3 regions of the Pseudomonas sp. R3-41 genome follow, and region 1 is predicted to be linked to each of the others. Evidence: predicted binding sites of a transcription regulator. Region 1 holds the regulator's gene; each other region holds the start of a gene.

The links. The regulator FliA, encoded in region 1, starts transcription of late flagellar genes. The targets are predictions, from matches to a motif close to CTAAAGTTTNNNNNNNNNNNGCCGNTAA.
Region 2: the regulator FliA is predicted to act here: its motif matches at 2,632-2,659, upstream of M1D99_RS16730 (methyl-accepting chemotaxis protein).
Region 3: the regulator FliA is predicted to act here: its motif matches at 1,282-1,309, upstream of M1D99_RS28400 (methyl-accepting chemotaxis protein).

Annotation. Positions count from the first base shown of each region.
Region 1 covers NZ_CP096421.1:5,092,748-5,102,806, reverse strand. The annotation lists gene M1D99_RS21880 (RHS repeat-associated core domain-containing protein) at 1-849, opposite strand, end outside; gene flhA (flagellar biosynthesis protein FlhA) at 1,335-3,464, shown strand; gene flhF (flagellar biosynthesis protein FlhF) at 3,476-4,825, shown strand; gene fleN (flagellar synthesis regulator FleN) at 4,941-5,771, shown strand; gene fliA (RNA polymerase sigma factor FliA) at 5,768-6,511, shown strand; gene M1D99_RS21855 (chemotaxis response regulator CheY) at 6,679-7,050, shown strand; gene M1D99_RS21850 (protein phosphatase CheZ) at 7,069-7,854, shown strand; gene M1D99_RS21845 (chemotaxis protein CheA) at 7,883-10,059, shown strand, end outside.
Region 2 covers NZ_CP096421.1:3,803,879-3,813,937, forward strand. The annotation lists gene M1D99_RS16720 (sterol desaturase family protein) at 1-459, shown strand, start outside; gene M1D99_RS16725 (NADPH-dependent FMN reductase) at 456-1,049, shown strand; gene M1D99_RS16730 (methyl-accepting chemotaxis protein) at 1,066-2,577, opposite strand; gene M1D99_RS16735 (MalY/PatB family protein) at 2,758-3,906, shown strand; gene M1D99_RS16740 (VOC family protein) at 4,082-4,486, opposite strand; gene M1D99_RS16745 (SDR family oxidoreductase) at 4,674-5,531, shown strand; gene M1D99_RS16750 (DUF421 domain-containing protein) at 5,724-6,173, opposite strand; gene M1D99_RS16755 (hypothetical protein) at 6,181-6,699, opposite strand; gene M1D99_RS16760 (CinA family protein) at 6,709-7,209, opposite strand; gene M1D99_RS16765 (Yip1 family protein) at 7,377-7,988, shown strand; gene M1D99_RS16770 (CheR family methyltransferase) at 8,140-10,059, shown strand, end outside.
Region 3 covers NZ_CP096421.1:6,568,025-6,578,083, forward strand. The annotation lists gene M1D99_RS28395 (DUF3077 domain-containing protein) at 889-1,167, shown strand; gene M1D99_RS28400 (methyl-accepting chemotaxis protein) at 1,398-3,005, shown strand; gene M1D99_RS28405 (RES family NAD+ phosphorylase) at 3,144-3,821, opposite strand; gene M1D99_RS28410 (MbcA/ParS/Xre antitoxin family protein) at 3,821-4,231, opposite strand; gene M1D99_RS28415 (PBECR2 nuclease fold domain-containing protein) at 4,584-5,105, opposite strand; gene M1D99_RS28420 (LysR family transcriptional regulator) at 5,498-6,424, shown strand; gene M1D99_RS28425 (AzlD domain-containing protein) at 6,341-6,658, opposite strand; gene M1D99_RS28430 (AzlC family ABC transporter permease) at 6,637-7,350, opposite strand; gene M1D99_RS28435 (GNAT family N-acetyltransferase) at 7,347-7,784, opposite strand; gene M1D99_RS28440 (2OG-Fe dioxygenase family protein) at 7,798-8,544, opposite strand; gene M1D99_RS28445 (OprD family porin) at 8,835-10,059, opposite strand, start outside.

The sequences.
Region 1 (10,059 bases):
TTTTCCGGAAGCATCGATTTCAGTGAAGGGGCTTTGGGGGGCCGGTATTCCTTCATTGTCGAACGGAATGTTTTGATGATGTGAGAAATATGCTTCAGCAGCGTTTTTTTTATTTGGAGTCGGTCTGAAGCTGATTTGGATTTTTTCCGAGAGTGCTGCTTGCAGTGTTTTGGTTTCTGAGATTAACGTTAGCTGATCTTTAACCGTTTTTTCCACAACCGATTTGATTTTTGCCGAGCTCGGTTTATTTATCGATAACAAGGTCTTTTGGACCCGCCTTAGCGCGGTTTGCTTCAAATACTGGGACATCAGACTAGCTGGAGCGCCGACGTGTCCCGTTGGGTCTCTCCGATTGATAGGGTCGCCGATGCAATATGCATACGGATTCAATCCACCCTCGCCAAACGGGCTCAAACTGTCTGGACTATTAATTCGCATCAAAACCGGATTGAACGCCAGATAACCATTTCCCAGCAAATAATGCCCGGTCACCGGATCCGGTCGCTCTCCATTGAAGCCGAGCAAGCTCAACAAACCGTTGTCGATAGTTCGATTGCCATAAGGCGAATAGGCATGGGACTGCCTTTCATTGGCGGAAACGGCATGCAATACCGAGCGTTGTTGATCGGTCGCCAACAGTGTCGCTTGCTTTGCGCTGCCTTGGGTTTCGGTCTGGGCCAGCAATTGATCGCCATGTTGAACAATTGACCGGCTGATGGCTCCTTCGATTTCTGTCGCCAGGCGAGACTTGCAATAAAACCGCTGGACAGGCGCGTGAGTCATCAAGGTGTGGCTGGTGAGGCGATCCAGTGGGTCATAGCGGTAAGTGCAGAGGCGCGTGGCTGACATGGTCGATGCTCCGTTCGGGTGAGGCTCCGTTGGATTATCGGGGTTGGGATGCAGAGGGGAAACTAGCAGAACTGTTAGGTTTGCCTGGAAAGCGACAGGCCCCGTGGCGAGGGAGCTTGCTCCCGCTCGGTTGCGCAGCGACCGCCATAACACAGGGGCTGCGGTGTGTCTGATGCTGCGCATTCGGCTGGTTTCGGGGCCGCTTCGCGACCCAGCGGGAGCAAGCTCCCTCGCCACAGGTTCGTCGTTTGCCTTAGGTGAACAGCATGACCCTGTGGAGCGAGCCTGCTCGCGAATGCGGTAATCCAGTCCATGCAAATGTTGACTGACAAATCGCAATCGCGAGCAGGCTCGCTCCCACAGGGTTGAATGTGCGTCAGCCGCTCTATTGCAGTCTTCAAGAAAAGTTGGAAGGCTTCTTGCAATACCCCGTCTGCGCCCCTTCCGGGCGTCAAAAGTTTGCTTCACAGGAACGGGGAATTTTGGTGGATCGCTCTCAGTTACTCAGCTCTGCACGCAGCAATGTCGTAGACCTCAGCCGGGGTAATCTGGGCGTGCCGCTGTTGCTGCTGGTCATGCTCGCCATGATGATGCTGCCGGTGCCGCCGTTCCTGCTGGACGTGTTCTTCACGTTCAACATCGCCCTGTCGATCGTGGTGCTGCTGGTGTGCGTCTACGCCCTGCGGCCGCTGGATTTCGCCGTGTTCCCGACCATCCTGCTGGTGGCCACGCTGTTGCGCCTGGCGCTGAACGTGGCGTCCACCCGGGTGGTGATGATTCATGGCCAAGAAGGCCACGCCGCCGCCGGTAAGGTGATCCAGGCCTTCGGTGAGGTGGTGATCGGCGGTAACTACGTGGTCGGTATCGTGGTTTTTGCGATCTTGATGATCATCAACTTCGTCGTGGTGACCAAGGGCGCCGGGCGGATTTCCGAGGTGAGCGCACGTTTCACCCTCGATGCGATGCCCGGCAAGCAGATGGCGATCGACGCCGACCTCAACGCCGGCCTGATCGACCAGAGCCAGGCCAAGCTGCGTCGCCTGGAAGTGGCCCAGGAAGCCGAGTTCTACGGCTCCATGGACGGTGCCAGCAAATTCGTGCGCGGTGACGCCATCGCCGGCCTGTTGATTCTGTTCATCAACCTGATCGGCGGCATGGCCGTCGGCATCTTTCAGCACGGCATGACCTTCGGCGATGCCGGCAAGGTCTACGCCTTGTTGACCATTGGTGACGGTTTGGTGGCGCAATTGCCATCACTGCTGTTATCCACAGCCGCCGCGATCATGGTGACCCGTGCGTCGGGCTCCGAAGACATGGGCAAGCAGATCAGCCGACAAATGTTCGCCTCGCCCAAGGCCCTGGCCGTTGCCGCCGGCCTGATGGCGGTGATGGGCCTGGTGCCTGGCATGCCGCATTTCTCCTTCCTGAGCATGGCGGCCCTGGCGGCTGGCGGTGCCTACCTGTTCTGGAAGAAGCAGAACGTGCAGAAAGTCCAGGCCCTGCAAGAGGTCAAGCGCCAGCAGGAACTGCTGCCGTCGCCGGCCCGCGCCATGGAAACCAAGGAATTGGGCTGGGATGACGTGACGCCCATCGACATGATCGGCCTGGAAGTCGGTTATCGCCTGATTCCGTTGGTCGACCGCAACCAGGGTGGTCAGTTGCTGGCGCGGATCAAGGGGGTGCGCAAGAAGCTCTCCCAGGACCTGGGCTTCCTGATGCCCACCGTGCACATCCGCGACAACCTCGACCTGGCGCCGAGCGCCTATCGCCTGACACTGATGGGTGTGATCCTGGCCGAAGCCGAGATCTACCCCGACCGCGAGCTGGCGATCAACCCTGGCCAGGTCTACGGCAGCCTCAACGGCATCACCGCCAAGGATCCGGCTTTTGGCCTGGAGGCGGTGTGGATCGAAATCAGCCAGCGGGCCCAGGCCCAGTCCCTCGGCTACACCGTGGTGGACGCCAGTACCGTGGTGGCGACCCACTTGAACCAGATTCTGTACAAGCACTCCAGCGAGTTGATTGGCCACGAAGAAGTCCAGCAACTCCTGCAAGTACTGGCCAAAGGCTCGCCGAAGCTGGCTGAAGAGTTGGTGCCGGGCGTGGTTTCGTTGTCGCAGTTGCTCAAGGTCCTGCAAGCGTTGTTGGCCGAGCAAGTGCCTGTGCGCGACATACGCAGTATTGCCGAAGCCATCGCCAACAACGCGTCCAAGAGTCAAGATACCGCCGCCCTGGTGGCCGCGGTTCGGGTCGGCGTATCCCGTGCAATCGTCCAAAGCATTGTAGGCACTGAGTCTGAGCTGCCTGTTATCACCTTGGAGCCAAGGTTGGAACAGATATTGCTCAATAGTCTGCAGAAGGCAGGACAAGGCTCGGAAGAGGGTGTTCTGCTGGAGCCAAGCATGGCCGAGAAGCTGCAGCGTTCGCTGATCGAGGCAGCCCAGCGGCAAGAGATGCAAGGCCAACCGGTGATCCTGCTGGTGGCCGGTCCGATTCGCGCGATGCTCTCGCGATTCGGACGCCTCGCGGTCCCGGGGCTGCATGTGCTGGCGTACCAGGAAATACCGGACAACAAGCAAGTGACCATCGTTGCGACAGTAGGGCCCAACGGCTGAGGTAGTGGTTTATGCAAGTGAAGCGTTTTTTCGCCGCAGACATGCGTCAGGCCATGAAACTGGTTCGTGACGAGCTGGGCGCTGAAGCAGCCATCATTGGCAACCGTCGTATCGCCGGCGGTGTCGAGCTGACGGCGGCCCTGGATTACAAATTGTCGGCGCTGGCGCCACGGGTTCCGAACATGGAACTTGAAGACGAGCTGCGCAAGACTCAATCGCGCATCGCCAGCGCCCAGGCCGAACTGAGCCTGCGCAGCAGCGAAGGCGAAGGCGCGCCGGGCACCAATCGTCAATTGTTCGCCGGTCAGCCGCTGACCGCCGGCCTGCCGTTGACCGCCGCCGAACCGCTGATGGAACAGGTCCAGGCCGAACCGCGTCGTCCAGAGCCGGCACCTGCCGCGCCAGCCCGTGGGCTTGACCCGCGCGCCCTGGACTCGATGCGCTTCGAACTCAACAGCCTGCGCGAGCTGATGGAAGTCCAGCTCGGCTCCCTGGCCTGGAACCAGCTGCAAGGCAGCCGTCCGGCCCAGGCCAACCTGTGGCGTCGCCTGCAACGCATCGGCCTGTCCGGCCCGTTGTCCCGCGACCTGCTGGCGCTGATCAATGGTATCGAAGAGCCGCGCCAGGCCTGGCGCATGCTGCTGGCGCACCTGGCACGCATGATTGCCACGCCGGAAGTCGAGCCGCTGGAAGAGGGCGGGGTCATTGCCATGGTCGGTCCTGCCGGCATGGGCAAGACCACCACCCTGGCCAAGCTCGCCGCCCGTTATGTACTCAAGTACGGCGCCCAGAGCATCGCCCTGGTAAGCATGGACAGTTTCCGCATCGGTGCCCAGGAACAACTCAAGACCCTGGGCCGGATCCTCAATGTGTCGGTGACCCATGTGGATCCGGGCCAATCCCTGGCCCAGGCGCTGGAACCGCTGCTGCGCAAACGCGTCGTGCTGATCGATACCGCCGGCCTGCAAGCCAGCGATCCGGCCCTGCGCATGCAGCTCGAAAGCCTGGCCGGACGCGGTATCAAGTCAAAAAATTATCTCGTGTTGGCAACCACCAGCCAGAAACAGGTTCTAACCGCCGCATACCACAGCTACAAACGCTGCGGGCTGGCCGGCTGCATCCTGACTAAGCTGGACGAAACGGCAAGCCTGGGCGAGGTGTTGAGCCTGGCGATCGGTCATGAACTGCCGGTGGCCTACCTGACCGACGGGCCGCGGATCCCGGATGATTTGCATCTGCCGCGCCGTCATCAACTGGTCAGTCGTGCCGTGAGTGTGCAAATGCAGGAAGAACCCAGCGAAGAAGCCATGGCTGACATGTTCGCTGACATCTACCACAGCCCGACCAAGCAGGTCGGCTGAGGTAATCATGAATATTTTTTGTACCTACATCGATGGTCTGCCATGCATTGTTCCGTATGCGAACGCGCAGCCAGTAATGTGGCCTCCGTCTAAGAAGACAAGGTAAAGAACGAACATGGGCAGCATGCATCCCGTACAGGTGATCGCGGTGACCGGCGGCAAAGGTGGCGTCGGGAAGACTAACGTGTCAGTGAACTTGTCCCTGGCTCTGGCAGAGCTTGGCCGACGGGTCATGCTGCTGGACGCCGACCTGGGCCTGGCGAACGTCGACGTGTTGCTGGGGCTTACCCCCAAACGCACCCTGGCGGACGTGATCGAAGGCCGTTGCGAACTGCGCGACGTGCTGTTGCAGGGGCCGGGCGGGATTCGCATCGTGCCGGCTGCCTCCGGCACCCAGAGCATGGTTCACCTGACCCCGGCGCAGCACGCGGGCCTGATCCAGGCGTTCAGCGACATCGGCGATAACCTCGATGTGCTGGTGATCGACACCGCGGCCGGCATCGGCGACTCGGTCGTCAGTTTCGTGCGCGCCGCCCAGGAAGTGCTGCTGGTGGTCTGCGACGAACCGACGTCCATCACCGACGCCTATGCCCTGATCAAACTGCTTAACCGCGACTATGGCATGAACCGCTTCCGCGTCCTGGCCAACATGGCCCAGAGCCCGCAGGAAGGACGCAACCTGTTCGCCAAGTTGACGAAGGTCACCGATCGCTTCCTGGACGTCGCCCTACAATACGTCGGTGCAGTGCCTTACGACGAAAGCGTGCGCAAGGCCGTCCAGAAGCAACGTGCCGTTTATGAAGCCTTTCCACGTTCCAAATGCGCGCTGGCGTTCAAGGCGATCGCCCAAAAGGTCGATACCTGGCCGCTGCCGGCCAACCCCCGCGGGCATCTGGAGTTTTTCGTCGAGCGTCTTGTGCAACAAACAGCAGGGCCCGTGTTATGACAGCCAGCGGTTACAACCATCTCTACAAAAAATCGGCACGGGACGCCCAATACGAATTGATCGAGCGTTATGCGCCACTGGTCAAGCGTATCGCCTATCACTTGCTGGCGCGGTTGCCGGCCAGTGTCCAGGTCGAGGATTTGATCCAGGCCGGCATGATCGGCCTGCTTGAAGTGTCGAACAAATACGACGCCAGCAAGGGCGCCAGTTTCGAGACCTATGCCGGTATTCGCATTCGTGGGGCGATGCTCGATGAAGTCCGCAAGGGCGATTGGGCGCCGCGTTCGGTGCACCGCAATACCCGCATGGTCAGTGACGCGATTCGGGCAATCGAAGCTAAAACTGGGCGTGACGCTAAAGATCACGAGGTTGCGGCCGAACTCCAGTTGAGTCTCGATGATTATTACGGGATTTTGAACGATACCTTGGGCAGTCGCCTGTTCAGCTTCGACGACCTCTTGCAGGACGGCGAGCACGAAGGGCTGCATGAGGATAACGCGAGTGCTCACATGGAGCCGTCACGTGACCTGGAAGATGAACGTTTCCAGAGCGCGCTGGCGGATGCGATTGCCAATTTGCCGGAACGTGAGCGACTGGTCTTGGCGCTGTACTACGACGAAGAGCTGAACCTCAAGGAAATCGGTGAGGTCCTGGGGGTCAGCGAATCTCGGGTCAGCCAGTTACACAGCCAGTGCGCGGCCCGCTTGCGGGGCCGTTTGGGGGAGTGGCGAGCGCGCTGACAGGCAGTGTGGGGACACTGCGAGCGGGACTGGCATGGCGTTGCCGGGTCAGTTTCCATCCGTTGTGCTCCAGACCGTTGTCGAGTGTTGTGCCGGAATTGATTGAAATGGCGCGTCCAGGTGCTGGGCGCGTTTAAGACTGCTTGGAGGTCGAATTGGACAAGAACATGAAAATCCTCATCGTTGATGACTTCTCAACGATGCGGCGGATCATAAAAAACCTGTTGCGTGACCTTGGGTTCACCAACACGGTCGAGGCGGATGATGGCGTCACAGCCATTCCGGTCCTCAACAGCGGGAGCATCGACTTTCTGGTGACTGACTGGAACATGCCCGGCATGACCGGTATCGACTTGCTGCGCCATGTGCGCGCCGACGAAAAACTCAAGCACCTCCCGGTGCTGATGGTGACTGCCGAAGCCAAGCGCGAGCAGATCATCGAAGCGGCCCAGGCCGGTGTAAACGGCTATGTGGTCAAGCCCTTCACGGCCCAGGCGTTGAAAGAGAAGATCGAAAAAATCTTCGAACGCATCGGTTAACGGCGCCACGGGGGAGCTATGGACAACGAATCTTCAATGGGCGATTTCGAATCGACCCTGAAAAAACATGCCCGCGAACTGGTCGACAGCCTTGAAAAAGGTCGCTTTGGCGATGCGGTTCAAATGATCCATGAGCTCAACCAGACCCGTGACCGTGGTCTGTATCAGGAAGTGGGCAAGCTCACGCGTGAACTGCACAGCGCGATTGTCAATTTCCAGATCGACCCGCACATGCCGCAGGCCGAGGAAGTCTCGCAGATCACCGACGCCACCGAGCGCCTGGGCTATGTGGTCAAGCTGACGGAGGCCGCGGCCAACCGCACCATGGACCTGGTGGAAAGCGCAACACCGCTGGTCAATGGCCTGAGTGAAGAGGCCCAGGCCTTGAGCACCGACTGGGGCCGGTTCATGCGTCGCGAAGTCGGTGCTGAAGAATTTCGGGAGCTGGCCCGTCGGGTCGACGGTTTCCTGACGCGCAGCAGCAACGAAAACCGCGCCGTGGCCAGTAACCTCAACGACATTCTGCTGGCCCAGGACTATCAAGACCTGACCGGCCAGGTGATCAAGCGTGTGACCCAACTGGTCACCGAAGTGGAAAGCAACCTGCTCAAACTGGTGCTGATGGCTAGCCAGGTCGACCGCTTTGCAGGCATCGAACACGACCGTGAAGCGATACTTGCTGAAAAAGATCCACAAAAACATCTCTCTCAGGGTGAAGGTCCGCAAATTCATGCCGATAAAAGAGAAGACGTTATGTCCGGTCAGGACGATGTGGACGATTTGCTGTCCAGCCTTGGATTTTGATTTAGCCCTATTTTAGGAGCAGCCATTAATGAGCTTCGGCGCCGATGAAGAGATCCTTCAGGATTTCCTGGTTGAGGCCGGCGAGATTCTAGAGCAACTGTCCGAACAGCTGGTCGAGCTGGAAAGCCGACCTGATGATGCGGATCTGCTCAATGCAATTTTTCGCGGTTTCCACACTGTAAAAGGAGGCGCCGGCTTCCTCCAGCTCAACGAGCTGGTGGAGTGCTGTCACATTGCCGAGAACGTGTTCGACATCCTGCGCAAGGGTGAGCGTCGCGTTGATTCGGAATTGATGGACGTGGTGCTCGAAGCGCTGGATGCGGTCAACAGCATGTTCAGCGAAGTGCGCGAGCGCTCGCCGATTACCCCGGCCACCCCCGAGCTGCTCGCCGCGCTGGCACGCCTGGCCGAGCCGCAATCGGCTGACGAAGCCGCGCCGGTTGCCGAGGCAGTGGTTGAAGAACCGGTCGCCGAAGAATCGGGCGACATCACCGATAATGAATTCGAACAGTTGCTGGACTCCCTGAGTGCCGTCAAGGCCCAGGCCGAGGCACCGGCCGCTCAGGTTGCGCCGGCTGCACCGGCCAGCAATGGGGCTGGCAGCGACGAAATCACCGATGCCGAGTTCGAGTCGCTGCTCGACCAGCTTCACGGCAAGGGCCAATTCGCGCCAGATGCCGTTGTCCCGCCAGCAGCCCCGGCCGCCGCGAAAGCGGCGGGCGACAGCTCGGACATCACCGACGACGAATTCGAAGCCTTGCTCGACCAGTTGCATGGCAAGGGCACCTTTGCCGTTGACGCCCTGGATTCGGCCATCGCTTCGGCACCGACGCCGGCCAAACCTGCTGCCGCTGCCGCAGGCAGCGACCTGATCAGCGACCACGAATTCGAATCGCTGCTCGATGAGCTGCACGGCAAGGGCAAGTTCAGCGAGGTCGGTACCGCTTCCGCCGCGCCTGCCGCCGCCAAGACGGCCGCACCGGCGGCCAAGGCCGCGCCCAAACCCGCCGCCAAGGCACCGGAACCCAAGGCCGAGCCCGCCAAGCCTGCCGCTGCCGCCGCCCCGGCGCCAGCCCGTGCTCCAGCGGCTGCGCCAGCGGAAAAACCGGCCAGCGAAGCCGAGACCACCGTTCGGGTCGATACCGCGCGCCTGGACGAGATCATGAACATGGTCGGCGAACTGGTGCTGGTGCGTAACCGCCTGGTGCGCCTGGGCCTCAACAGCCAGGACGAAGCCATGTCCAAGGCTGTGTCGAACCTCGACGTGGTCACGGCCGATTTGCAGACTGCGGTCATGAAGACGCGGATGCAGCCGATCAAGAAAGTTTTCGGGCGCTTCCCGCGCTTGGTTCGCGACCTGGCTCGCCAGCTCAAGAAAGAAATCAACCTGGAACTGGTGGGTGAAGAGACCGACCTCGACAAGAACCTTGTCGAGGCCCTGGCCGACCCGCTGGTCCACTTGGTGCGCAACGCGGTCGACCACGGCATCGAGTCGCCGGAAGAACGCGAAGCCTCGGGCAAGGTCCGCAGCGGCAAGGTGATCCTGGCCGCCGAGCAGGAGGGCGACCACATCCTGCTGTCGATCTCCGATGACGGCAAAGGCATGGACCCGAACGTGTTGCGTGCCATCGCGGTGAAACGCGGTGTGATGGACAAGGATGCCGCCGACCGCCTGAGCGACACCGAGTGCTACAACCTGATCTTCGCCCCGGGTTTCTCGACCAAGACCGAGATCTCCGACGTGTCGGGCCGTGGCGTGGGCATGGACGTGGTGAAAACCAAGATTTCCCAGCTCAACGGTTCGATCAATATCTACTCGACCAAGGGCCAGGGCTCGAAGATCGTCATCAAGGTCCCGTTGACCCTGGCGATCATGCCGACGCTCATGGTGATGCTGGGCAACCAGGCCTTCGCCTTCCCGTTGGTCAACGTCAACGAGATTTTCCACCTCGACCTGTCGCGCACCAACGTGGTCGATGGCCAGGAAGTGGTCATCGTGCGGGACAAGGCGCTGCCGCTGTTCTACCTCAAGCGCTGGCTGGTCAGCTCCGCTGCTCACGTCGAGCAGGGCGAAGGCCACGTGGTGATCCTTTCGGTGGGCACCCAGCGGATCGGCTTTGTCGTCGACCAGTTGGTGGGCCAGGAAGAAGTGGTCATCAAGCCGTTGGGCAAGATGCTCCAGGGCACCCCGGGCATGTCCGGCGC
Region 2 (10,059 bases), 1.3 Mb from region 1:
AACAGCTTCTACTACCTGCTCATGCCCGGTATCTGGCTGTCCGGCATGCTGATCTACCTGGGCCTTGCGCCGGTCTACTACGTCTATCTAATCATCAAGATGACCGTCATTTTCGCCGCGCACAGCAGCGTGGCCTGGGATGACAAATTGTATGGCGTTCGCGTGTTGCGGCCCCTGGTCTGGATCCTGGAGCGGACGATTTCGACCCCGGCCACCCACTCGGCCCACCATGGCTTGACGGCCGAGGACGGTGTCACCCACTACAAAGGCAACTTCGGCAACTTGCTGTTTCTATGGGACGTCTTGTTTGGGACCGCAAAGATCACGCGCCGACGTCCGCCCGCCTACGGCATCGAGCATCTGTCGCCGATCAGTTGGCAAGAAGAATTGTTCTGGCCCGTCGTACGCGCTCGCCGTACCGCGCCCAAGACCCGCGTCCAACCGGAGGTGACGCCGTGAGCCGCCGTATCGTCGTGCTGTCGGGCTCCAATCGGGCGGGCAGCCAGTCGCTCAAAGTGGCAAATCATCTGCGACAGCGACTGACAGATCTAAACCTGTGGGAGGCCAGCGACTTGATTGACTTGGCCACCAGCCGACTGCCGCTTTGGCCGGAACAAGACCGCGACCAGCTGTGGCCCGCTCAACAAGCGATCCTTGCCAAAGCGACGGCGCTGATCGTGATCAGTCCGGAATGGAACGGCATGGCCTGCCCAGCGCTGAAGAACTTCTTCCTGTACGCGGGGATCAGCGAGCTCGGGCACAAACCCGCGCTGTTGGTGGGTGTCTCGGCGGGCCTGGGCGGCGCGTACCCGATCGCCGAGTTGCGTGCGTCGAGTTACAAGAATTGCCGGCTCCTTTATTTGCCTGAACACCTGATCATTCGAAACGTGGAATCGATGTTCAATGACCAGGCGCCGGCCAACGAAGACGACAAGCGCATTCGCGAACGTGCTGATTGGGCGTTGCGCCTGCTCAGCCAGTACGACGTTGCATGTCGCGAGATCAGGCGGGCCCTTGAACAGCCTCCGGCGTTTTCTACCGGTATGTAGGCGGTAAGTCCTGCGCTCAGGCCGCCCCGGGCTTCCCATGAAACGCCTGCCCCAACACCGCCAATCGCTCCGCCAACGGTGGCAAGCATTGGCTGCTGCGGGTCAGGACGCCGATGTTGTCAGCGTTGCGCTCAGCCACGGCCTGCACGCTTTGCAGACGCTGGCTGATGCCGATCGACGCCTGGGATTGCTCCTGGGTGGTGCTGGCAATCAGGTCGTTGAAATGGTTGATCACGGCAATGTCTTCGACCACGGCATGCAACAGTTGCGAAGCCATTTGGCTGGCGGACACGCAGCGTTCTACCCCGTCGCGGCTACCTTGCATCGCGGCGGCGGCCTGGCGGCTGCCTTGTTGCAGCTTGGCGATGATCTGCTGGATCTCGGTGGTGGACGTCGAGGTCTTTTTTGAAAGGGTGCGGACCTCGTCGGCCACGACCGCGAACCCGCGGCCCTGATCACCGGCACGGGCGGCTTCGATGGCCGCGTTGAGGGCCAGCAGGTTGGTCTGCTCGGCAATACCATTGATCACATCCAGTACCTGGCCGATTTGCTGGGCCTGCTCGGCCAGCACCTGCACGGTGTCGTTGGTCAGGTTGATGCGCCCTGCCAGCTCGACGATCTCTTCCCGGGTCTGGTCAACCGTGCTGCGTCCGCGGTTGACCTGCTCATTGGCCTGGCCGGCACGCAGCAAGGTCTGGTCGACGTGGCCGGCGATGTTCTCCATGGCTTGGACCAGGTGGCCGATCGCACCGCTCATCTGCGCCACTTCGTCGAGTTGGTGGCGGGCGCCGGTTTCCAGGGTCTGGCCAACCTGGGACAAGTCCTGGCCCAGGTCCGAGAGGTTGCGGGTGTCGCGCACCACACCGTCCACCAGTTGGGTGACCTGTTGGAGGAAATGATCGAAACGCTCGCTCGAAGAAACCTTGACGCCCTCACCGCGCTGCCTGTCGGTGTCATGGCTCAACTGAGCGGCCGCTGCCAATACCTTGTCGAGCACCTCCTGGTTTTCCGTGGCGTCGGCCAGGCTCTGGTTCGCCAGGTAAATCAGGATCACGCTTTCCACCACCACGTAGAACGCGTGGAGGAAGATCATCGACCAGCCGCCGTGAGTCTCCATGACGAACACCGGATAACCCTGGTGTTGAAGCCAGTGAAAACTGAGGTGATGAACCGCGATGGTGGCGGCGGCCACGACAATCGGCAGCCAGTCACGGTAGAACGTCAACACGGCCAGCAGCACGAAGATCCCGAAGTGGAACTCGGTCACGCCGTGGGTCTGGTTGATATGCAGCGCCGCCATGACCATCAACGCCACCGCAATGACGCAGCGCATGGCCCGCGTGCCCGCCAGGACGCGATAAAGCCCGGTGCTCGCCACGCAGGTGGTCGCCCCCACCAGCAACGCCCGGGTGAACGTCGAGTGCAGGAAGGCCAGGCCCAGGGAATACAGCAGCGCCAGCCAAAGCAGCCCCAGCATGATGCGGTCGGCTTTACGGTGGTGGTCGTTAAAGCGCACGGGCAATGTCATGGGGGTCGTCCTTTTCAAAGACTTGGAGGTCCGTTACCAAATGCCGTAAATGGCTTAGCGGCGTTTCGAGAGGGAACTTTAACTGATTATCATCAATTAGTGGCACTGCGCCACCAAGCTTTTCTCAGCGGCCTTTGCTTTATGATGTCCGCCATCTCATGACTGACTGATGGAACCCCCATGACTTTCGATTTCGACACCGTATTGGAGCGCCACGGCACCGGCAGTACCAAATGGAGCCGCTACCCGGCGGATGTGTTGCCGATGTGGGTGGCCGACATGGATTTCGCCGCCCCGCCGATGGTCATTGACGCACTGCACAAGCGCCTCGAACATCCGATGCTCGGCTACAGCGTCGCCCAGGACGATCTGCGTGCAGCCATCACGGCTGACCTGTGGAGCAAGTACGCCTGGCGCGTCGAGCCTCAGCAGATCGTGTTCCTGCCCGGCGTCGAGCCAGGTTTCAACATGGCGCTGCATGCCTTGGTGGAACCCCGGCAGAACGTCGTGGTGCAGGTGCCCAACTACCCGCCGCTGCGCCACGCCCCTGGTCACTGGCAGTTGAACAAAGTGGAATTGCCGTTCACCCCGGTCAACGGTGAGTTCCATACGCCGTTGGCCGCGTTGCGCGAAGCGTTGCAGGGCGGCGGCGCCTTGTTGCTGAGCAATCCCCACAACCCGCTGGGCAAAGTGTTCGAGCGTGAAGAACTCCAGGCCGTGGCCGACATTTGCCTGGCGCAGGACGCCTGGATCATCTCCGACGAGATCCATGCCGAACTGTGCTTCGACGGTCGCGTGCACATACCGACTGCGTCCCTCAGCCCCGAGATTGCCGAGCGCACCATCACCCTGATGTCCGCCAGCAAGGCCTACAACATCGCGGGGCTGAAAACCTCGTTCGCGATCATCCAGAACGCCAAGCTGCGCGAACGGGTCAACAGCGCCCGGGCAGGCATGGTCGACAGCGTCAATGCCCTGGGCCTGGAAGCGACCCGCGCGGCCTACAGCGAGGCCGGCCCGTGGCTGGAAGCCCTGAAAGCCTACCTGCAAGCCAACCGTGATTACCTGGTCGAGGCGGTGAACACTCGCCTGCCGGGCATCACCCTGACCGTGCCCCAGGGCACTTACCTGGCCTGGCTGGATTGTTCAGGCTTGGAGCTGGATGACCCGCAAGGATTCTTCTTGAAGGAAGCCAAGGTCGGGCTCAGTGCCGGGCTGGATTTTGGTGACGATGCCGGGCAGTTCGTGCGCCTGAACTTCGGCTGCCCGCGGGCGCTGCTGGAGGAAGGGATTGCGCGGATGGAGCGCAGCCTGAAAGCCAGGGGTTGATCCAACCGGCGACGCAGATCCCATGTGGCGAGGGAGCTTGCTCCCGCTGGGCTGCGAAGCGGCCCCCAACGACCACACAACTCGGTGTTGGTGAGAATTGAGGGGGCTGCTGCGCAGCCCAGCGGGAGCAAGCTCCCTCGCCACAGGGGCTTCTGCGCCGCGTTGTATCGGTGCTCTATTCCTGCATATCCGGCGCATAAACAAAACACAGCTTGTTCCCCTCCGGATCGCGGCAATATGCACCGAAATAGCCTTCGCAATATTGCGGTCGCGGGCCGGGTGGGCCTTCGTCGGTACCGCCCATGGCCATTGCCTGTTCCCAGGCAGCGCGGACGGTTTGCGGGGAGTCGGCGGCGAAGCTCACTTGCATGCCATTGCCCCAGGTCGCGGGCAAGCCGTTGAACGGCAGTTGGACAAACACCTGGGGCCAGTGCTTGCCCGGCTGGCGCCAGCCTTCCCCCGGCGGGCCCGAGTCGTTTTCGCTCGCCATGCGCTCCAGTCCCAGGCAGCCGAGGACTGCGTCATAAAAAGCGACCATTTTCGGCAGGTCGCGGGCGCCGATCTGGATGTGGCTGAACATGGCCCTGCTCCTCTTTCAAATCCGTACGTGGGTTGGAGAATACCGCAACCTCCAATGTTCGCCCGATGCCGCCTATTCACCGACGAAACAGCCCTCGTCACGCTCATCGACTGACCGGACAATCCGACCGAACTCCGCCCGAACCCCCAAAGTCCACCCTCCATCGCAACCCAACTGGAGAACGACAATGGCCGACTACCCTTTCCCGCCCTTCCCGAAACAAAGCCAGCCGGTGCCCGGCACCCAGCGCAAAATGGATCCGTACCCGGACTGCGGTGAACAGAGCTACACCGGCTCCGGACGCCTGGCGAACAAGATCGCCCTGATCACCGGCGCCGACAGCGGCATCGGTCGCGCCGTCGCCATAGCCTTCGCCCGTGAAGGCGCGGACGTGGCGATTGCCTACCTGGACGAGCACGAAGACGCCAAGGAAACCGCGCGCTGGGTCGAACAAGCCGGACGCCAGTGCCTGTTGCTGCCCGGTGACCTGGCGGACAAAGGCCTGTGCCGCAAGATCGTCGATGAAACTGTCGCCCGCTTCGGGCATATCGACATTCTGGTCAACAACGCCGCGTTCCAGATGACTCACGAAACCCTCGAGGAGATTCCCGACGAGGAATGGGTGCGCACCTTCGATATCAATATCACGGCGATGTTCAGGATCTGCCAGGCCGCCGTGCCGCACATGAAGCCCGGTGGTTCGATCATCAACACCACCTCGGTCAACTCCGACATGCCCAAGCCGACGCTGCTGGCCTATGCCACCACCAAGGGCGCCATCGCCAACTTCACCGGCGGCCTGGCGCAAATGCTCGGGCCCAAGGGCATCCGGGTGAACAGCGTGGCGCCGGGACCGATCTGGACGCCGCTGATCGTGGCGACCATGCCCGAGGAAGAAGTGCAGAATTTCGGCTCGCAGACACCCCTCGGGCGTCCTGGCCAACCGGTTGAGGTAGCGCCGATCTATGTGCTGCTGGCCTCCGACGAAGCCAGCTACATCACCGGGGCCCGTTATGGGATTACCGGGGGCAAGCCGATGCTTTAAGCAAAGCGCAATGTTTTACCTGTGTTTTACCTGTGGCGAGGGAGCTTGCTCCCGCTGGGCTGCGCAGCAGCCCCCCACAATTCTCACCAACACCGAGTTGTCTGGTCGTTGGGGGTCGCTTCGCGACCCAGCGGGAGCAAGCTCCCTCGCCACAACAGCCCCCGTGCCACAAAAAGTGTCTAGCGACAGTGCTCAGGACGGCTCCTTGGCGATCACCGAAATCTTCCCGTTACGCTCGATAATCGCAAACTTGATTTGCTCCAGGGTCTCGATGCCTTGGCTGGAGCGCGCGGCCTCCATGATGTCCGCCTCGATCAACCGCGCATGGCGCATCCGGCCACGAAGGATGCGCCCGTCCTCGACGATGATGGTCGGGCCGCCATCGATCAGCCGCGAAACCCACTGCGAGCGCAACTTGAGCAGTGAAAAGCCGACATCGATGGCAATCAGCGTCACGATCACCATCAGCGCGTTAGTCATCGAGAAGTCATCGCCCAACAGCGCCTGTTGAGTGGCCTCGCCGATGATCATCAACAACACGAAGTCGAACGTGGTGATCTCGGCCAGGGAACGCCGTCCGGCGATCTTGAACAACACCATCAATGCCGCATACAACGCGGCAGCTCGCAGTACCGAATCCATAGGTCACCTAAGGAAATATGAACTGTTTGAAACTTACCGTGGCGCCGCCAGGGGTGGCGATGCGGCTGTGATAGGTCCCGAACCCTTCGCCAAGCAATGACAGATACAGGCTGGCCTGCCCTTGCTTGTCCGCTTGGATCCAGAGCGTCATGCCCTGCCCCGCGCCCGCCGAACGCATCGGTGGCGGTTGCAGCGCTTGTACCTCGAAACCTTCCAGCCAATCGCCGCCCAACTCCACTTCCAGCACAGCGTTGGGTTGCCCCTTGAGCCGGATGGTCATGGCATTCGCGGAGCCGTTGCGGTGGAACGCCTGGTATTCAACGCCCAGGCTACCGTCGCTGCTGTACAACTCCCGGTCGCTCAACGGGCCCCGGGAAAACAGGCCCAGCAAGGTCAGGATCACCAGCAGCACCAATACGTACCAGCCCACTCGCTCAAAACGCCAGACCTTGTGCTGGAAGACCATGTCTTCGCGCACCGGGAATTGGCGGCTGCGGTGATCGTCCTGCTCGTCTTGATCGGTCATGATCGGCCCCTATCGGCGCTCACCCGCCACGGCGCGTTGATGAAAAGTGGGCAATTGCTGCAACACGTATTCGGCGGCCCACAATTGCACTTGGCTGCGGTTGCCGAAGAACCGCTCGCGGCGACTGAACAAGGCGCGCTGCCCGTTCACCTCGAACGCCCAGGCAAAACAGACGGTGCCGGCGGGAATACCGTCCTTATCCTCTGGCCCGAGCAGGCCGGTGGTCGCCACGGCTACGTTGGCATTGGCATCGCGCAAGGCACCAAGCGCCATCTCCTCGGCGACTTCGCGACTGGTGAGATTGAACGTCTCGATGGTGCGTGGACTCACGCCGAGCAAGCGCTGCTTGGCTTCAGGGGAATACACCACATAGCCACTTTCGATCAGTGAACCACTGCCGGGCACCTCGGCCAGCAGCGTGACAATCTGCCCGGCGGTGCAGGATTCGGCCGTGGTCAGGCGCAGGTCATGTTCGCGCAGATAATCAACCAGGGTTTGGGCAACAGTCATGGCAAACGGTCCTTCAGGGATGCTGTTGGGTTGACCCCTGCCGTTTTGATTCATTCCCTTTATCGCACCGTCAGCCAGATCCTGGAAATAAATGAAACCCCTGTCTGTAGCCGTACCTCAAACCTACATGGGCCTCATGCAGAGGCCGTCCTGATCAGGAGGTCGTCATGTCTGCACCTTTCGTCAAACTGTTCACGCAACCTGAATTTGCCTGGGCCGACATCCGCGAGCAGGAACAGGCGCATCCCCGCCACTACCTGGCGCACTTGCTGTTGCTCGCGCTGATCCCGGCGGTGTGCCTGTTCATCGGCACCACCTGGACCGGTTGGAGCCTGGCCGAAAACGAAACGGTACGACTCAGCAGTGCCAGCGCGTTCCAGCTGTGTGCGCTGCTGTACCTGACCATCGTGGTCGGCGTCACGCTGATGGGGGTGTTCATCCGCTGGATGTCCCGCACCTTCGAGGTGCGTCCGACGGTCAACCAATGCATCGGTTTCGCCGCCTACACAGCCACGCCCTACTTCCTGGCCGGGATTTTCGGGTTGTATCCGAGCCGCTGGCTGGCCGTGGCGGTGTTGTTGCTGGCGTCGGCCTACTCGACCTTCCTGCTGTTCGTCGGATTACCCAAGTTCATGGGCCTCAAGAAAGAACAGGGCCTGTTGTATTCGGCAAGTGTCTGGGGCGTCGGTTTGCTGGTCCTGGTGACGATCCTGGTGGAAATGATCCTGCTCTGGTTCAACTACCTGCAGCCGGAATATCTGCGTGTGCCGGTGGGCTGAGGGCGTTTTCGGGGCGCACAATGCCGGTGACGGTGGCTTTGCAGCGCCCGGTCTTCGCAATCTTCGTGCAACCGGACTATCCTGCGAGTTTTTGCCCCCTGAATTTGATGTGGCGGGACTGGATTGCCCCGCCCTTTAAGGCCAAGAATTTATGCCATCATCCAGCAAACGCTCTCCCAACGTGCCACAGCGACGAGAGCTGAGCCCCAGTGACCTGAACTTCCCGGTGGTGGGAATCGGCGCTTCGGCGGGCGGCTTGCAGGCCATCAAGCAGTTTTTCGAGCACATGCCCAAGGACAACGGCATGGCGTTCGTCATCGTTCTGCACCTGGCGCCGGACCATCAGAGCCTGGCCGGCAAGATCATCCAGGAAACGACCAAGATGCCGGTGCTGCAGGTCACCGAAACGGTGCGGATCCGCAAGAACCACGTCTACGTGATTTCCCCCGCCCAAAGCCTGCACATGAATGACGGCTATCTGCATGTCACCCCGGCCGAACCACGCCAGGGCGGGCACGTGGCCATCGACCTGTTTTTCCGCGACCTGGCGGATGTACACAAGGACCGGGCATTTTGCCTGGTGCTGTCGGGCACCGGCTCCGACGGCGCCGTGGGCCTGTCGAGGATCAAGGAGCAAGGTGGCGTGACCATCGCGCAATCTCCCACGGACGCCGAATTCGATGGCATGCCCCAGGCGGCCATTGATACCCAAATGGTCGATCTGGTGCTGCCAGTAGCGGAAATGCCGCAGAAATTGCTGGAGCTGTGGAGCAACGCCCAGGCAATCCGCCTGCCTACCGCCAATGATCCGGAAATCAACACCCAGCCGCCGACCTCCGAGCGCGAGGCCGCCGCGGCCGAGCAGTCACTGCATGACATCCTGGTGCAACTGCGCGCCGGTACCGGCCATGATTTCAAACACTACAAACGCGCCACCGTGCTGCGACGTATCGAACGGCGGATGCAGGTCACTGCCCAGGCGGATTTACCGTCCTACTACAGCTACCTGCAGAATCATCCGGATGAGACCAAGTCCTTGCTCGGCGACCTGCTGATCGGCGTGACCAACTTCTTTCGTGACCGTGAAGCATTCGAAGCCCTGGAACGGGACGTGCTGCCCAGCCTGCTCAAACCGGTCGAACCCGGCAGCGTGCCTCCAGAGGAAGTACGCGTGTGGTCGGCGGGCTGTTCCACCGGTGAAGAGGCCTACACGCTGGCGATGCTGGTCAGCGATCAACTGGTGCACGACGCCAGTCCCGCCAAGCTGCAAGTGTTTGCCACCGACATCGATGAACGTGCCATTACTGCGGGCCGTAACGGCGCGTACCCAGAGGCGATCATCACCGACGTGCCCCCGACCCGGCTGCGTCAATACTTCCTTAAGGATGGCCACAACTACCGCGTGCGCAAGGAGATCCGCGAGCGGGTGCTGTTCGCCAAGCACAACCTGCTGTCGGATCCGCCGTTCTCGCAGATCGACCTGATCGTCTGCCGCAACCTGTTGATCTACCTCGACCGCGAAGTCCAGCGCGAAATCCTGCAAATGTTCCACTTCGCCCTGCGACCGGGGGGCTATCTGTTCCTCGGCTCGTCGGAATCGGCCGATGCCTGCCATGAACTGTTTACGCCGGTAGACAAGCGCAACCGGATCTTCCGCAGCAAGTACGGCACCGCCAGCAGCCGCCGCACACCGACCATGCCTCGCGGCGGTTACGTGCGCGCGACGTCCTCCCCGGCTGCGCCCCTGGCCGCCCCGATACGCAAGGTGTCGTTTGCCGACATCCACTTGCGCGCCATCGAGCGCTCCGCGCCGCCGAGCATGATCGTCGACGCCAACGCCGACATCCTGCACATGTCCGAAAGCGCCGGACGCTTCCTGCGCCATGTCGGCGGCGAGATGTCGCGCAACCTGCTGACGCTGATCAATCCGCAGTTGCGCCTGGAGATCCGCACCACGCTGTTCCAGGTCAACCAAAGTGGCCAGGCGGTCAAGTCGCGTCAGGTCAACCTTGAGCGGGATGGCCGACGGTTCCTGGTGGATCTGCTGGCCCAGCCCTATCGCGACGACCAG
Region 3 (10,059 bases), 1.5 Mb from region 1:
AGGAATGAAATAGGCCACGTGTCCGATCGTCATCAACCAAACAGGCGAGGCTATAAGTCGTCTAGCGAAACCTTAACCCGCCGCGGGGCTGCGGACGTTCGCTTGAATTTCCAACTCGTGCTCACGACGCTTTTCGTTTCAGGCTCATCTGCTTCGCAGCGCCTGCTTGGGAGTCACCGGATGAACATTCGTCTATTTCACGGGAGCCGGGAAGACCCAGGAGCCTGTCGACTCGCTTCACTTCGACGCGGGATACCCGAGACGCTGGGCGCTCGTCACGCTCAATTTCGCTCATCTGGGTCATGCTCTCGACCAGACGCTTGAATAGACACTTTTCCATTGTGGTCCTCTGTTTCAACTCGCTCAGTCAGGTGATCCGTTTTTCGACTGTCAGATTATGCATGGATGCAAGCAAGCCCTATTGCCGGTTTTTTCACCCGTTTTTCTTGTATCCGACGTCGGATCGATCTCGATGGAGAGCCAAACTATTACCTGAGCGTACCTAAACCTCACCCGCCAGCATCGCGCCACGATTGCACCCTACCCAATCGCCCGCTACTCTCCAACCGTCGCTGCCAATTCAGCGACCGGGCCTGAGAACCCGAGTAAGATGCAGGCGCTACAGCGCCAGAACCACGTTTTGCGGCGTTTTTTTATGTCCGCATTCCGTGCAATGGCGGCTGTGCGTGGGAGACCTTCGGGTCTGCCGGGTTCCTGTATCTCCGGTTTCTCAGCCTGCGCACAGCTGCCACCCATTCGCCTGAGAACGAACGTGGCAGCTCTCATTTGATATGGGAGTTTATCGATGCACGCCATGGATCTGCTGCAGCCTCGCTTTATCGCTTTGCTAGCCACCACCCGCTGCCAATTGGCAAATGGAGGTGCGCAATGACCCATCCCAGAGACCTCAAAACCCCAGGCCTAACCCCCTTCTGCTACCACTCCGACCGCCCGCTCTTCCGCGTCAACAGCGGGATCCCCATCGGCGAAGCCCTGTCCCACGCCTCCGACCTGCTCCACGTTGCCAAGGTCCTGGCCGAGGACGCGGCGATGATTCGCAGTACGGATCGGTATGCCTGGGCGTCGTGTTATTTGCAGGATATGAGCAAGGCCGTCATCGATGATGTGGTGAAGGTGCTGGAGGCGCCGGGGAGTAATCCGGCTTAAGGGCCGCAGGCGCAATGCTGCTCACGAGCGGGGCAGCGTTGGGCTTTCCTCAGTCACCACGAAATAAAGAAGGGCTGCTGCGCAGCCCAGCGGGAGCAAGCTCCCTCGCCACGGCTCATCTAATCATTCCCCCCGCCGATAGCCTCGAATAAGGGCATTGCCTGTTCCAAGGCTCCGCTTGCGCTCAACTACACTTCCCAGAATTCCCCCGCTCCAAGGAGCAGTAAGCGATGAAAATCCGCACCAAGGTCATAGGCTCGGGGTTGGTCAGTCTTTCTTTTGCGCTGTTGCTCGGCGGTATCGGGCTGTGGGGTTATCACTCGATGACCGAGGCCCTGGTGCAGAACGAAACCAGTATTTCGGCCATGCGCAAGCACATGGAAGCGGACATGATGCACGACGCCATTCGTGCCGATGTGCTCGCCGCCCTGCTGGTGAAGCCGGGGGATGCCCAGGGGGCGAAGGAAGTGTTGGAGGCGTTCGATGAGCACACGCAGCGAATGCGCAAGGTCATCGCCGAAAATGCCGAGGCGAAGTTGCCGGGGGATGTCGCCAAGGCGATTGGCGAGCTCAAGCCCCAGGTCGAAACCTACATCGATAAAGCCAAGCAAGTCATTGGCAAGGCGCTGAACGGCGCCCAGGATGGCCAGGCCTTGCGGGCGGAGTTCGACGGGGCGTTTTCGGCGCTGGAGGAGCGCAACGAAGCGGTGAGCGAGCTGATCGAAAACCAGGCGCAGTCATCGCGAGAGCATCAGGACCACAGCATTCACACCTCGGAGCGCTGGCTGATCGCGACGTTGCTGGCCACTTGTGTGGCGCTGGCGCTGTTGTCGTGGAGCCTGCTCAAGGCGGTGCTGACGCCGCTGAACAAGATCATCCTCAATACCCAGGCGATTTCCCAAGGGGATTTGCAGCGCTCGATGGGGGCCCAGAGCAAGGATGAGCTGGGTCAGTTGCAAGGCGTGATCGAGCAGATGCAGACCAATCTACGGCAGATGATCGCCACGATCCGCAGCCAGAGCGATCAATTGCACGGCACCTCCCAGAATTTGGGTAATACGGCCCGGCAGATTGTGTCCAGCGCCGATCAACAGGCCCAGAGCGCGACCAGCATGGCCGCGAGCATGGAGCAGATGATGGCGAACATCAGCCAGATCCATCAGCACGCCGACAGCGCCCGGACGATTTCAGCGCAGTCCGAGCATTTGGCGAGCAGCGGTGGCCAAGTGATCCTCGGGGTGGTGGAAGGCATGAACCGGATCGCCGAGGTGGTCAACCAATCGTCCAGCAAGATCACGGCGCTGGACGCCTCATCCGAAGACATTCATTCGATTATCCAGGTGATCAAGAGCATCGCCGAACAGACCAACTTACTGGCCCTCAACGCCGCCATCGAGGCCGCTCGCGCCGGTGAGGCGGGCCGTGGTTTTGCGGTGGTGGCCGATGAGGTGCGCAACCTGGCGGCGCGCACGACGCAGTCCACCCAGGAAATCACTGCGATGATCGAGCGCATCCAGTCCAGCGCCCGAGACGCGGTGGCGAACATGCAGGCCTGCGTCAGCCGTGTGGACGAAGGCGTCAACCTGGCCCAGCAGGCCGGGGTGTCCATCAGCGAAATCCGCACCGGTGCCCGGCATGCGGCCGAAGTGGTGGAGGAAATTTCCCAGACCATTGCCGAACAGTCCAAAGCCAGTGATGAAATGGCCCAGCGTGTGGAGTCGATTGCCGAGCAGTCTCGCGAGAACACCCGTTCCATTCACAATCTGACGCAAACGGCGGATCAATTGAACGATGCGGCGGGGTCGATGCAGGCTTCGGTGCAGCAGTTCAAGATTTGATCAATAGACACTCTTGTGGCGAGGGAGCTTGCTCCCGTGGGCTGCATAGCAGCCTCTGGTTTCAATAATCGCGAATTATTGAAAATTATGGCTGGGCAATAATTATTGCCCAGCCATAAAACACCCCAAAAACCTGACTCACACCTCGCTCACCTCAAACACAAACGAAATCTCCCGCTTCTGGGCGCTCCAGACGTACCGGATATGCTTGCCCTGCACGGGGATCGAAACCGCTGGCGGGCGAAACGCGGCCACGCATTCGTGGCCGGTCAATCGGACGCTGTTGTACAGCAGCCCCCATGACAGGGTTTCACGCAGTTGTCGGGCGAACACTTGGGATGGACCGTAGGCGGTAGGGTCCGGGTCGTGGAGGTGGGGATAGTCGTGGCGGATGTCGTGCAAGGGTTTGACGACCTTGTTGACGTAAGTGCGCATGGTCAACTCAAGGTCGGGCTCGTTGGTCGCGCCGAGGAATCGTGCCTGGTGATAGCAGGTTTCGGCGATGGCCGCTTCCTGGCTGCTGGCGGCGTAGTAGACGCCGAAGGTGCCATCGCTGAAGCGGCTGCTCTTGCCGATGTGAGTAAACGCCGCCATCACCGGCGAGGAACCGGGCCCGGAAATACGGTCCTCGGGGCGTACCCGGGACAGCACCCCAGCCTGTTCCATCAGCCGATCGTTGGTCAACGCTTCCAGCGCGTAGGCGGTGGGCAGGTCTTCAGGGTCGAGTACGTCTTCAAACAGCGAAATCGGCGGGAAGCTGCTGTTGACGATCCGATAGGCCCGTTTCCATTGCGGGTCCGCCAGTGGTGGCACCATCAGCCGCGTACTCCGTCGAGGTATCGCCGCACATCAGCGATGTCCACCACCCGACCGGTCAACATGTAGGACAGCGCCGACTGGCCGTTGAACGGTGCCGCAGTGTTGGGGCTGCTGACCCACTGATAGGCACGGTCCCGGCTGTTGCTGAAGATGATGCTCAGCGCCTTGTGGATACCCATGAGGTAGGAAATGCGCTCCAGCGTATCGCGAGGCAGCCTCACGTTTTCCGGCAATTGTTTGTACTTGTAGAAGGTCGTATTTCCCACCTTGCCCAACAGCGTACGCTGCTGTTCGACGCTGCAGCCCCAGAGCGCCATGAGATTGAAGAAAAACTTCAACGCGACTCGGCCCGCGTCCGGGGAGTCCAATTGTTGCTGTGCGTTGAGGGTAATGGAGGAAGTCGCCATGGGGTTGGGCTCCTTTATAGCGGGGTGACGTTTAGAGGATAGTACAGATATGGATTATTTTTAAGTTTTTATTCGCAAGCGAACAAAAACCTGAGTAAATCATTTCCGGGCTTCTCCTTGTTACATTTCTGACATAAAGAAGAGCACGGGCCCGGATTGACATAAACCTTAGCCATGCCGGAAAATCGGCTTCAAGAGCGCGAAACCGACTGCCTTCAGGTGGCGATAGTCGGCGTTAGGAACCCCGTTGATAACCTGAACATCAGCGCTCGGGTGAGACCTCTTCTCCCCTGCTTGAGGGAGCACAATATCAAGCGCCTCTTCAAAGAAAGCAGCCCTTGGGCTGCTTTTTTCATTCTTGGGGGGCCAGGCATCGCTGATAAACCAAATGGCCATGCCTGTGCTTGTTGAGTGCTTTCTTATCGCAATTCATGAAATTCCAGAGTACGTGTCCATGATCGACATTGATCACCACAAGCATCTGGTATTTCGCCGCGTAAGCGCCGATGAACGCGAGGCGATACGAACCATCAGAATAGAAAACCCGCCAAATCTCCAAAGGGTTGCGCACCGTATCCACTGCAAATTCCGTGAAGCGCTCTCGGGCGTTGGGTCTTTTCTCAACGATATGTAAAAGGTCGCGCCGTCTGACAATCACCGGCACATAAGGTGTGTCTATCCAGACGGTATCCATACCTTCCTGCAGCCCAAAACCCAGGGCTACTTGTTTCAGGGCGCTGTCGAAGTCAACTGCACCGGGTAATTCCCGCACCGGGGAGGCCGTTGGTGTGACTGAAATATTTCGAATATCGAGCAAGCCAAGATCTTTCCAGCTTGTTTGCCCAGACACCTCCTTCGTCCCAGGAAGATTCATGCAAGTGACCTTCAGCAACCACTTGCATGTTTCGTAGACGCCGGCAATTGCCTTTATCCAACCGATCCAGACGTGGCGATGCCTCTTTAATGTAAGCGCCACATTTCAACCGTTCGAACAACGCGCGGATATCAGCCAGAGTCTTTTCTTTCCTGGGAAATTTCTGACAAAGTTGCAGGCAAAGCGGTAACCAGGCGAACGATGCAAGCCAATTCACGCCAAACCGGCAAAATCCCCAAATCCCGCATAAGCTCCAACCATCGCCGGCCAGCGCTTTTCGACACAAAATCGCGACAAGCGTGAAAAGGTGCATGATGATAGCCACCATGACCACCTGGCCCGGCCCAGGTGCACAACAATAGCGAGCCCACTTAAGCAGAGGGCATTACCTCATGGATAGCAGAACCCTACGCAACCTCATGCGTATCGTGCAGACCGGCTCGTTGTCGGCAGCAGCCGAGCATTCGTGCCTCACGGTGCAGGCGTTGGCGGCGCAATTGAACAAGGTCGAGGAACAGTTCGGTTTCCGGTTGTTCCGGCGTTCGAACAAAGGCCTGACGTTGACGAGCCAGGGCTCGGAACTGACGCCCTTCATGGACCAGGTGCTGGTTGCCACCCGACAATTGGAAGAAAAAGTCGCAGCGCTCAAGACGCCGCGACAGCGCACGCTCAAAGTGGCGCTCAATACCACCCTGCCGACGGAGTTCAACCGGCGGATGATCGATCGGTTGATCGCTGTATTCCCCCAGTATCAGCTGGAATTCAGCTATGCCGAGTCGATGGAGAACCTGAGCAAGCTCAAGAACGAAGATTTCGATCTGGCGATCCTGATCGGGCAGCAACAGGGCGGTTTTACCAGCATCACCATGCCGGATGTGCAGGTGCGCGTGGTCGGTGCCCATTGTGGCGACGAAGACGACTCCCTTGGTTTGCTCGGCGACAAGTTTCAGGTGCGTCCGGCAGAAGAATGTCCGTATTCCCACAGCTTCCTGCGTTTTCTCGACGCTGGCCTGGGCGAATACGGGTCGAGCCAGCGCATGGTGTATTCCTGCAGTGAGACGCTGACGCTGTCGTTGATCACGCAGCTCGATGGCCTGGGGCTGGTGTCCCGGGAAGCGGCGCTGCGCAACGGCCTGGCGATTTTTCCGGACTTCGAGGACTTTCTTGAAGTCCGCCTGGCGGTGAACAATGCGGAGTTGTCTGGCCAGGCGCTGCACGATGTGGTGGACCTGAGGCTACAGGAACGAGCCGAGCGCGATGTACGCCGCCGTGCCCAGCGCCACACTGAGAAACAGGTTGCGGCTGAAATACGCACATAACAGCGTCGGAATCGCGGCATAAAACTCAGGGCGATCGAGTTGTATCTGCTGGTCCTTGATCAACAATGGCGTCAGGCTGATGGCAGCGACGATCGCCACGGGCAGGTATTCCAAGGCACGGGCGACGAAGGGCGGCCAGTGGTCGGTATTGATCTGCAACGGCAGGGCGCGCGGCAGGAAGGTCACGGCCATCATCAGGACCACGACCAGGATCAGGAACGTTTGGTCAGGCATACGCCTACCCCGCAGCCAACGAACGTGGCGATGAAGACGTTGAACGGCGAGTTGCCCAGCAGGCTCAGCCCGCCCATGCAGACGACAGCCGCCAGGGCCGCGATCAGTTTGTTGCGGGTGTCGCACAACGAAACCAGCACATAGAGCATCATCGCCGTCAGGGCATAGTCGAGTTGGTATTTGATGAGGTGCGCCGCGTATTGCGCACACACTGCGCCCAGCAAGCCACCGAGCACCCAGGATGTATGGCAGAACAGGTTGAAGCCGACCAGGTAGCGCACGCTCACCGGCGCCCCGCTGCCGAGCTTGACGCTGTGGAACGCGAATGACTCGTCCGTCAGCCCCGCCGCGTAGCACCAGCGTTCGAAACGACTGAGCCCCAGCGCGCGCAGGGCCTTGGCCATGTAGACCGACATCAGCATGTGCCGCGCATTGATCAGGAACGTGGTGAGCACGATGGTGGTCAGCGAGGCACCGCTGGAAATCAACGCCAGCGCTGCGAATTGCGAAGCGCCCGCGTAGACGAACAGGCACATCGCCACCGGCAACCACAGGGGCAGCCCGGCGTTGACCGCCATCAGACCGAACACAAACGAAACCGTGAAATAACCCGCTACCACCGGACTGGCTTCAGCAAAGGTACGCGAGGCTTGTGGTTCGACCGCCAGCGGCTGGCTGGAAGTCTTGTTCATAAATCCCTCTCGAAGGTGATTTCACCCCGAGGCTCACAGAACCCCTGAGCGGCCCAGAAACGCTTGCCGGCCAGATTAGCATCGTCGACGAAAAGGAACATGCGCAGCACGCCCACCCGCTTCATGTCTGCCGATGCCGCTTCGACCAGACGCTGGCCCAGGCCTTTGGTGCGATGGTGCGGGCTGACCGCCAGGTGATTGATCGTGCCGCGGGTGCCGAGCATGCCGCCGATCACCGCGCCCACCACTTCACCGCTCGCATCGATGGCCAGGTACGCGGTGGTGGTGTCCTGCAACAACACGCCGCGCAAGAATCGGGCATCCTGCCATTCGCAGAACGACACTTCGTCGAAACCGCGAAAGAATCGCTCCAGCCGCTCGGCGTCCCGGACCATGGCCCGACGCAACAGGACTTGCTGCGTCAGGTCGTCCATGGGTTCGAGCCGTTCAGCGAACAATGTCGAAAGCGGTCCCGGGCCGCGAGAAGGAAATGGCGAGGATCTGCCGGTACGCCATGTCATGGCTATGGGTGTTGCGCGCCGGGGTTACGTAATGGCGCATGTCGCGATCCAGGAAAAACGTGGTGTCGAGAATGTCCTCGTAAGTCGTCGCCGCCAGTTGTTCTTCCTGGGCGGTGTACAAGCGGCTTTCCGCCCCCGCCACATTCTGACGACCCCAGAAGTGCACGCCGCTGAACGGATAACCGTCGCAGTGAATCCCTTCAGGGGTGATTTCCAGCTGTTTGCCCGGTTTGATCTCGATGCGGATCTGATGGATCTGGCACTGCCAGATTTCATCGTGCAGTTCCTGCGGCAGGACGTTCTTGTACACCTCGAAGTCCGTGTCGATCAGGCTGCGCATCACCGGCGAGTTGATCACTTCGTTGGAGAAATCCTCGAAGTGCCGCTCCAGTCCGCCGACATAGCTGTTGTTGGCCTTGGACTGAACGTAGGCCCGGTGCTCGAGCTGCTTGAGCTCACGGGTCGTTGGGTTGTATTCGAAGTCGCTGTAGCGGCGAAAACGCATGCCTGACTCGGCCTGGCCGTAGTAACTGTCGGGCTCCATGTTTTCCCAGCTTTTGGTCAGCCGGACAAAGTCGCCGAAATGACCGTAGAGGTTGAAGTCCCCACCGCGAACGTTGACGTATTTGTCACGTCTCAGCGCTTCGCCCACTTCCCTGTTCAGAACGATCATTTTTCATAGGTCTCCACTGCGTTGAGCGGCCTAATCTAGTAGGTGCAGGATTTACGTCCATGAGAAAGTATTTGAGGCATTTCAAGCGGCGCTTGAAACGGCGGGCAACGTTACATAAAGACGACTTTTTCTCGGGGAAACAGGCGATTCCAGCGGCTTTTCTTGAGCTAAAAGCAAAAAGAACCCGAGCTTGGCGTCGCCATGCTGTTCACTTCAGGCAGGCATGAATCAACGGTGGCGAGGGAGCTTGCTCCCTCGCCACCGTTATCGACTTACAACCTGATCAGGCATCAGAAGACGCTGATCGGATAATCCACGAACACCCGCAGCTCATTGCCGCTGACGTTGTACTCGCTGGATTTCTGCGACACCCGCAACACAGAGCTGCGCAACCTGACACTCAAGTCCTTGGCCGGGCCGTTCTGGACCACGTACTTGAACTGGTTGAAGATCTCGCGCTCGGTCCCGCCTTCGCTGGTGGACGTGGTGATGTTATCGCCACGTACGTAAGCGACGTTATAGGTCAGGCCCGGTACGCCGAAGGTGGTGAAGTCCAGGCCGTAGCCCAACTGCCAGCTGCGCTCGTCCTCAGCGTTGAAGTCGGACCAGTAGGAGTTGGCCAGGTAGATCGTGTTACCGCCATCACCCACACGGTTCTGCTCGCGCTGATAGCCGCCGTAGGCGTAGCCCAGGTTGCTGTCGCCGGTGCTGCGCTGATGGGCGAGTGTGAAGCTGTGAGGGCCGGTGGCGAAAGTAGCGGCCAGGCTCCAGATCTTGTTGTCGTCGCCGGTGACGTTGTTTTCACGAACGTAGCTGTCGTCCAGCTTGGTGCGATAACCGTTGAAGTCCAGGGTCAGGGATTGATCCTTGGCCAGTGGGAACACGTAGTTGGCGTTTACGTATTGCTTCTTCAATACGTCTTCGACATCCGAGGCGTAGAGCGAAGCCTTGAACTGCTCGGTGAATTGATAGCTGCCGCCCAACACGTTAATCGATTTCAGGCCACCGCTGTCACGGCCTTCGGCGCTCTTGCGCGATTCGGCGGTGAAACGGCCGGCGTTCAGTTCCAGCCCCTTGATCTCCTTGGAGGTGATCAGCGTGCCGGTGTAGCTTTCCGGCAGCAGGCGCGAGTTGTCATAGCTCAGCACCGGCAGGGCCGGCATCTGGTCACCGTAGGCCAGTACGGTATTGGAAACGCGGAACTTGACCGCCGCACCGAACTTGGACAAGTCATCGGCCGCGCTGCCGCTGTCGCCTTGCTTGAAGAAATCGATGCCTTGCGCACCGCTACGCCCCTTGCCGCCATCCAGACGCAACGCGTACAGGCCAAAGGCATCGACACCCACGCCCACCGTGCCTTGGGTGAAACCGGACGAGAACGTACCGATGGCCGCCTGGCCCCATTCGGCCTTGTCTTCTCTGCCGTCCTTGTAGTCGCGGTTCATATAAGCGTTGCGCAACAGCACTTTCAAGCTGCTGTCTTCAACGAACCCCTTTGACTCCGCCTGGTCATTG